2 regions of the Caballeronia grimmiae genome follow, and region 2 is predicted to be linked to the other one. Evidence: riboswitches for the same ligand, from Rfam matches in the RefSeq annotation. Region 2 holds a riboswitch; the other holds the start of a gene.
The links. Region 2 has a riboswitch for cobalamin ahead of LDZ21_RS15920 (CbtB domain-containing protein). Riboswitches for the same ligand answer to the same signal wherever they lie in the genome.

Region 1 (3,401 bases), on a different replicon from region 2:
GCGATATCAGGCGTGGCCGAACGGGCATGCAGCAGCGCAGCGATCGCACGCGACATCGGCAGATTGACGCTGCCGAGCGCAAGCGATGCCGCGAGCGCGGCGAGCGCCATCGCGCCGAGCGCGAGCCAGATGAAGACGGCACGGCTAGCGTTCATCGTTCACCAGCGACGACGCCACGCTCACGACGAATTCCATCCGAGCGTGATGTACGCACCGCGCCGCGGCGTGTTGTACGAATAAGCGAGTTCATAGTCCCGGTCGAACAGATTGTCGATGCGCGCGCTCACGTACCACGACTTCGTAATGTCATAGCGCGCGGACAGGTTCACGACGCCGTAGCCCGCGAGCGTCGAATCGTAATCGCTGCGCGCGCCGCTCACAATCCACTCGCCACCCACGCGCCATCGTCCGATCGAACGATGCGCCGACAGCGATGCAAAGCGCCGCGCACGCCTCGTCAGTTCTTCGTGATTCGTCTCGTCGACGGGATTCTGGAACGTGACGCCCGCGCGGATATCGGTGGCGCCCACATGCCCCGCCCACGATCCCTCGACGCCCTGCACCTTCGCGCGTCCCACGTTCTGCGCGATATAGAAGCCGCTGCCGTCCGATACGTAGTCGATCAGATTCGAATAGCGCGTCTGAAACGCCGTCACGCGCACCACGCCCACTGCGTCCGATGCATATTGCAACGCGGCCTCGACCGAATGGCTGCGCTCAGGCTGAATCGACGCATTGCCGCTGAACGGATAGTAGAGGTCGTCGAAGCTCGGTGCGCGGAACGACGCCGCATAGCTCGCGCTCGCGCGCCAGTGAGCGTCGAACTTGTACGCGTAGCCGAGATAGTAGCTGTTCGCGCCGCCGAAATCGGAGTACTGGTCGTGTCGCACGTTCGCCTGCACTTCGCTCCGACCGAAGCGCCCCACGTAGCCCGCGAACACCGAATTGACGTGACGATCGGGCGCGCTCAGTTGATCCGAATCGAGCGACTGATCGAGATGCTCATAGCCGAACAGCAGCTTGTGGGCATCGGTGAGCCTGAAGTCGTTTTGCCAGAGGTACTGATGATTCTCCGAGTTGAATCGGCTCGTATACACGCCGTTCTGCTCGATGTTCGCGCGGTCCTGTCCCTGCGCGATGGTGAAGTGCGTGGTCCAGCGGTCGGTGAGCCTGCCGTTCGCGAACACTGAAGCCGAACGCACGCGGTCGTGCGTCTTGTTGATGTCGGCCGGGGTGCCGTATGCATCGTCGAAGCTGTCGACGCCGTTCGATTGCAGGAAGCGCACGCCCGCATCCCACTTGTCGGTGAACTTGTGGCGCAGCGTCGCGGCGACGCTTTCGTTCAGATAACCGTTCGCGTTCGGATTCGCACCGGGCGCGAGCGCCGGATCGATCGACGAGAAGCCGTCGGTCTTTTCGCGGGACACGTTCAGGCTGAAGGTAGTGCGGCCCTCGGCATCGAGCGCGCCGTCGACGCCCGCCGACTGACGCTGCGTGCGATAGCTGCCGTACTCGGCTTCGAAGTGAAAGCGCGGCGGGTGGGCATCGCCCTCTTTCGTGAAGATTTGCACGACGCCGCCGATCGCATTCGATCCATACAACGCCGATACATTGCCGTTCACCACTTCGACGCGGCCGGTCTCATCGAGCATCATTTGCGACAGCTGCGCCGCGCCGAGCGATACCGACTCGACACGCACGCCATCGATCAGCACGAGCGATTGCGACGACGCCGCGCCGCGTATGTACACGCCCGAGTTCGCGCCCGGCCCGCCGTTTCGTGTGACCTGTACGCCGGGCGCGAGCGCGATCAGGCCGAGCACGTCGCGAGCGTTGGTGTCGGCGATGTCCTGCTCGTCGAAGAGCGACGTTTGCGGGAGCGAATCGGCGAGCGGCTGCGCGGTGCGCGTCGCCGTAACGACGACCGGCGCGAGCGTTTGCGCGGCGGTATCGGCATGAGCGGATTGCACGGGCAGCGCGCTGAACGCCGCGCACGATGCCACGCAAACGGCGCGACGCTTCATGCCGGACGGAGATGAAACCATGCTTGAAAATCCAGTTCGGGGCTGGCGCGTGCCCCGCTCCCCGCGAGGTCTGTGCGCGACGCGCGCGCCACTATGCCGATGACATGGACGCGCTGGACGATTGGCCGGTATCCGGGCTGGCGACGCTTCGTCCCGCCTTCCCGCGCATGGCGCGCAGTGGCGTCGACACGTTTCTTGCAGGGCGTGCCGCATGCCGACGAACCATGCGATGCGACGCGAGAAACGCGCGAGGGACGACTTGCAACTTGCGTTGCGGTCGCTTACCGTTGCGGGGGCAGCACAGGTTGGCGCGTCCCGGTCATGCGCCGTGGACTTCGCTCCCTGTTTCCCGTTTGACTGCATCCGCGAGAGAAGCGGACGCGAGCACCAAAAGTGCGGCAAGTGTAGGAGCGGGCATCGGGGCCGTCAAGAACGCGCGCCGTGCCCGGCACCCTGCAATGAACACGCACGCTCGCTCTTTCCACACACAAATGCATCGCGATGCGCGCATGTTCCGGGGTTGTTACGTCTCGAAACGAGACAATTATCGGAAGCTGCTTTGAACCGCGCTAAAATGCCAGGTCTTTAGAGGACGCAGCACATGCTCAACGAACTCGAATCACTGTCAGGAAACATCGGCCGGCTGATCCAGATCAGCGAGCGCCACCATCAGGCGCGTCTCGCGCTCGAAGCGCAAATCGAACAATTGCGCGCCGACTACGCGGGCGTTCAGGCCGAGCTCGTGCAGGTGCGAAGCGAGCGCGACGCATTGCAAGCCGAGCGCGACTCGCTTTCCGCGAAGATCGACGACGCACAGGTGCGCCTCAACGCAATCCTCGAGAAGCTGCCGCGCGGCAAAACGCATCACGCCGAAAGCGACAATCAGCTCGACCTTCTCAACGCCGAATCGCAGGCATCGCGCGACGCGCAGCCCGAACATGCGCATGCTGAAGAGATGCACGGCGAACATCATCACGGAGAGAAGGCATGACGACCACGCAGATCGAAGTATCCATCCTCGGGCAGCCGTATCGCCTCGCGTGCTCGCCGGAAACGGAAGCCGCATTGCGCGAAGCAGTCGCCCGCGTCGACGCCGAAATGAACAAGATCCGCAATGCCAGCAGCGTGCGCGGCACGGATCGCATCGCGGTGATGGCCGCGCTGTCGCTGGCGTCCGAATTGCTTCGGCTGCAGGAAAGCGTGCGTCATGGCGAAGCCTTCCCCGCCGAAGAAATTCGCCGCACGGTGCATTCGATGAACCAGCAGCTCGGCGCGGTCATCGCACAATATGAAGTGCAGTGAGTGCAAGCCGTTTGCATGATGCGCTGATCTAATCAGCCTCGCGGTGTCAATCAAAAAAAGATACTGCGCGATCAC
Region 2 (3,401 bases):
GATGCGCTCTATCTTCCCGGCGGCTATCCCGAACTGCATGCGGCCACGCTCGCATCGAATGCATGCACGCGAGCGTCGATCAGGGAGCACGTTGCGCGTGAGCGCGTGGTCGTCGCGGAATGCGGCGGCATGCTTTATCTGCTCGACACGCTGACGGATATCGAAGGCAACCGGCACGCGATGCTTGGTGTGTTGCCCGGCAATGCGACCATGCAGCGGCGTCTCGCACGCCTCGCGATGCAGCGTCTCGACACTGCACATGGCGTGCTCACCGGCCACACCTTTCACTACTCGACACTCGATACGCCGATGCAGCCGCAACTCACCGCGACGCATGCAACGACGGGCGCGGCAGGCGAAGCGCTTTATCGCCAGAGCCGCATCACGGCAACGTATATGCACGCTTATTGGCCGTCGAACCCGGCGGCAGCCGCCGCGCTGTTTCGCGGCGAATCACTATGACGATGACATTGGACCTCGCCTTCACGATCGAACGCGCGAAAGCGCAAGAACCCATTGGTTCGCCTTGCACCGGCGTATGCAGGATCGATCCCGCACACGAACTGTGCGCGGGATGCTTCAGAAGCCGAGCGGAAATCAAAGCCTTCAGATCGATGGACGATGCCGCAAAGCTCGCCCTTCTCGAGGAATTGCCCGGCAGGCAAGCATCGGTGTCGGGCGTGAAGATCGCTTAGACCGTCGCCATGCTTCGCCGCGCGGGACGTTCCAGTTCGCGGGCGGCGAGTGCGCCGAAGACAAGTCCGAGCGTCGTCCAGATGATCGCCTGAATGCCGATGGCGGCCACGCGGAAATTCCAGAGCAACGATCCGGAGAAACCAGCGGGCACTTCATCGACGCGCGGCAGGATGAATTGCGCAAGCACCATCAACGCCATATACGCAGCGCCCGCGATGATCGTCGCATTCCAGTTGCCCTGAGTGCCATGCAAGCGCCTTTGAAACCACACGGAAAAAGCCGCCGTCGCAATGGAAATCGCAACGATGCCGAAGAACAATGCAGTGCGCACGCCGATGGTCTCAGGATTGCCGACGGCGGGCGGATTCGGCGGATACACGAGAAACGGCGCAACGGTCACGCTGACGAAGCCGAACATCGCGAGCAATGCCGCTACGCCACGCGCGTGCAAAGCGCCGAGCCGCCCGTAAGCGAGGGCAAAGACAAGCGAGAAAATGCCGCCGAGCGCCGTGCCGAATACCGCGATGCCTGTGAGCAAGCCTAAGCCCGCCTGAGTATCGCGGCTAACGATGTCTTCGCCGCCTTCGTGTTCGTGTGAATGCGCCGCCCCTTCATGCCCTGCATGCGCATGTTCGTGCTGCGCTTCGAAAGCGATGGCGCGCTCGACCGATGCTTCACCCACCGTCTTTGCGAACGCGAAGCCGAGCAGGCCCGCGACGAGTCCCGCGATCATGCCGCGTATCAACAGACTGCGAATCACGGCCCGTCCTCAGTGGCACGGAAAGCCGAGCAAATGCCGGCCATCGTGAACGAACTCGTGGACGTAGGTGCCCGACAGAATCGACGTTGCGCCCTGCTCTGCGCCGACGAAGTAAATGGCGATTAGCAGAATGAGGCCGATAAACACGGCCCAAGGCAGGACTTCGCGCACCGGAATGGGGACAGGTGCGTCGATTGTCGGCAAAGAAGGAGCAGCGGAAAAGACCGGTGCGTTGGAAGCATTCATGGATGGTTCTCCTGGGAAAAGCGCGTCCCGATAGACGAAGAGCTTGCAGCGGGGTCTGACTCGCGGGCTATCTATTTGACACGCCCGCTTACAGTGGCGCGACCGTGCCGGGTTTGCACCGGCTTCCTCGCACTGCAAGCTTGCCATTCTATGACGATTACCGGCAAAGTAAAGCAATGCTGCTCTAAGGCGATTGATTGAAGTGAACGTTATTCTGCTTTGCCACGGCGCTACGCATGCCATGAGAGCCGCGCGCTTTCCGACTGGTGACGAACCCGTTGAGCGCGGCGAATTCGCGCGCTTCGATCTTCCTCACGACGTTCCTGTCATTTCCAGTCCGGCCGCCGCAGCGCGCGAGACGGCCTCATGGCTAACGAGTAATTTCACGATCGACCCTGCGTTCGACGATATCGACTATGGCCGTTGGCGCGGCCATGCCCTTCGCGAGATTGCGCAGCAGGAAGCGGCAAACATCGCTGCGTGGTTATCGGATGTGAATGCGCGCCCGCATGGCGGCGAGAGCATCGCCATGCTGGCGGAACGCGTCGCCGGGGCGCTGACGCGTATCGGGACCGATGCGTTGCATGAATGCTGCATCGTGGTCACGCATGCGATCGTCGTCAAAGCGGCGCTCGCGCATGTGCGCGGCGAAGCACTGGCGTCGTCGTTGAGAATGGATTTCGCGCCCTTGTCGTCGATACAGCTTGAATATGATGAAGCGCGTCGTTTATGGTCCGTACGAAACTTCGATGCCAGCGCAAGGCTCAAAAGCATCGACAGCGCATGACGCTGCCGCACACTCAAGGAGACTCACATGGCGCACTACGTTGATGGTTTCGTCGTACCCGTGCCAATCGACAAGATAGATGCATACCGGGCCATGGCCGAGGAAGCCGGCAGAATATGGCTCGAACACGGCGCGCTGCAGTTCGTCGAAGCCATCGCCGATGACGTCAAACCGGGCGAACTCACTTCGTTTCCGCAGAGCGTTCAGCTAAAGGAAGGCGAGACAGTTGCGTTCTCGTGGATACTTTACGATTCGCGAGAGCAACGCGACGCAGTGAACGAGAAAGTCATGAACGACCCTCGGCTGAAGGCCATGATGGAGAAGGCTCCGCCGCCGTTCGACGGAAAACGCATGTTCTTCGGCGGATTCAAGACGCTGGTCGAACTCGGCAGCGCCTGAGCGCGCTTAGCGCAATTCACAAAGGAAAAGCATCGACATGTTCATCGCCATGAATCGCTTCAAGATAGTGCCGGGCGCCGAGTCGGATTTCGAACGGCTGTGGACGAGCCGCGATACTCATCTGAAGGAAGTGCCCGGCTTCGTCGAGTTTCATCTGTTGAAAGGCCCGATTAAGGACGACCACGTGCTTTATTCGAGCCATACAATCTGGGCGAATCGTGCCGCATTTGAAGACTGGACGCGCTCGGACGCGTTTCGCGCCGCTCATCGCAACGCGGGCGGCGAGTCACGTCAGCTCTATCTGGGTCATCCGGAATTCGAAGGCTTTGAAGTCATTCAGACGATCAGCTAACACGCGCGTTTTACACGTCGATGAAAAAACGCGCTAAAGTCGCCATCGCAATGGACTAAGCCTTTGCCCCGCGAGCCATCCGTTGCAGCGTCGAAGAATCGATTGCGGCGGCGCAGATGCGTACGGCTTCCTTCAAGGTCCGGGGCCGTCCTTCGCCGAAC

Region 1: linked by a shared signal. The riboswitch ahead of LDZ21_RS10600 (TonB-dependent receptor plug domain-containing protein) and the one ahead of LDZ21_RS15920 (CbtB domain-containing protein) in region 2 are both predicted to bind cobalamin.

What each region holds. Positions count from the first base shown of each region.
Region 1 is NZ_CP084271.1:2,204,458-2,207,858, forward strand. It holds gene LDZ21_RS10595 (FecCD family ABC transporter permease) at 1-155, opposite strand, end outside; gene LDZ21_RS10600 (TonB-dependent receptor plug domain-containing protein) at 180-2,045, opposite strand; cobalamin riboswitch at 2,131-2,431, opposite strand; gene LDZ21_RS10605 (hypothetical protein) at 2,626-3,015, shown strand; gene LDZ21_RS10610 (cell division protein ZapA) at 3,012-3,326, shown strand.
Region 2 is NZ_CP084272.1:500,646-504,046, reverse strand. It holds gene LDZ21_RS15935 (cobyrinic acid a,c-diamide synthase CobB) at 1-462, shown strand, start outside; gene LDZ21_RS15930 (DUF1289 domain-containing protein) at 459-695, shown strand; gene LDZ21_RS15925 (CbtA family protein) at 692-1,456, opposite strand; gene LDZ21_RS15920 (CbtB domain-containing protein) at 1,466-1,702, opposite strand; cobalamin riboswitch at 1,733-1,854, opposite strand; gene LDZ21_RS15915 (histidine phosphatase family protein) at 1,944-2,489, shown strand; gene LDZ21_RS15910 (DUF1428 domain-containing protein) at 2,517-2,888, shown strand; gene hmuQ (heme-degrading protein HmuQ) at 2,926-3,240, shown strand; gene LDZ21_RS15900 (hypothetical protein) at 3,296-3,401, opposite strand, start outside.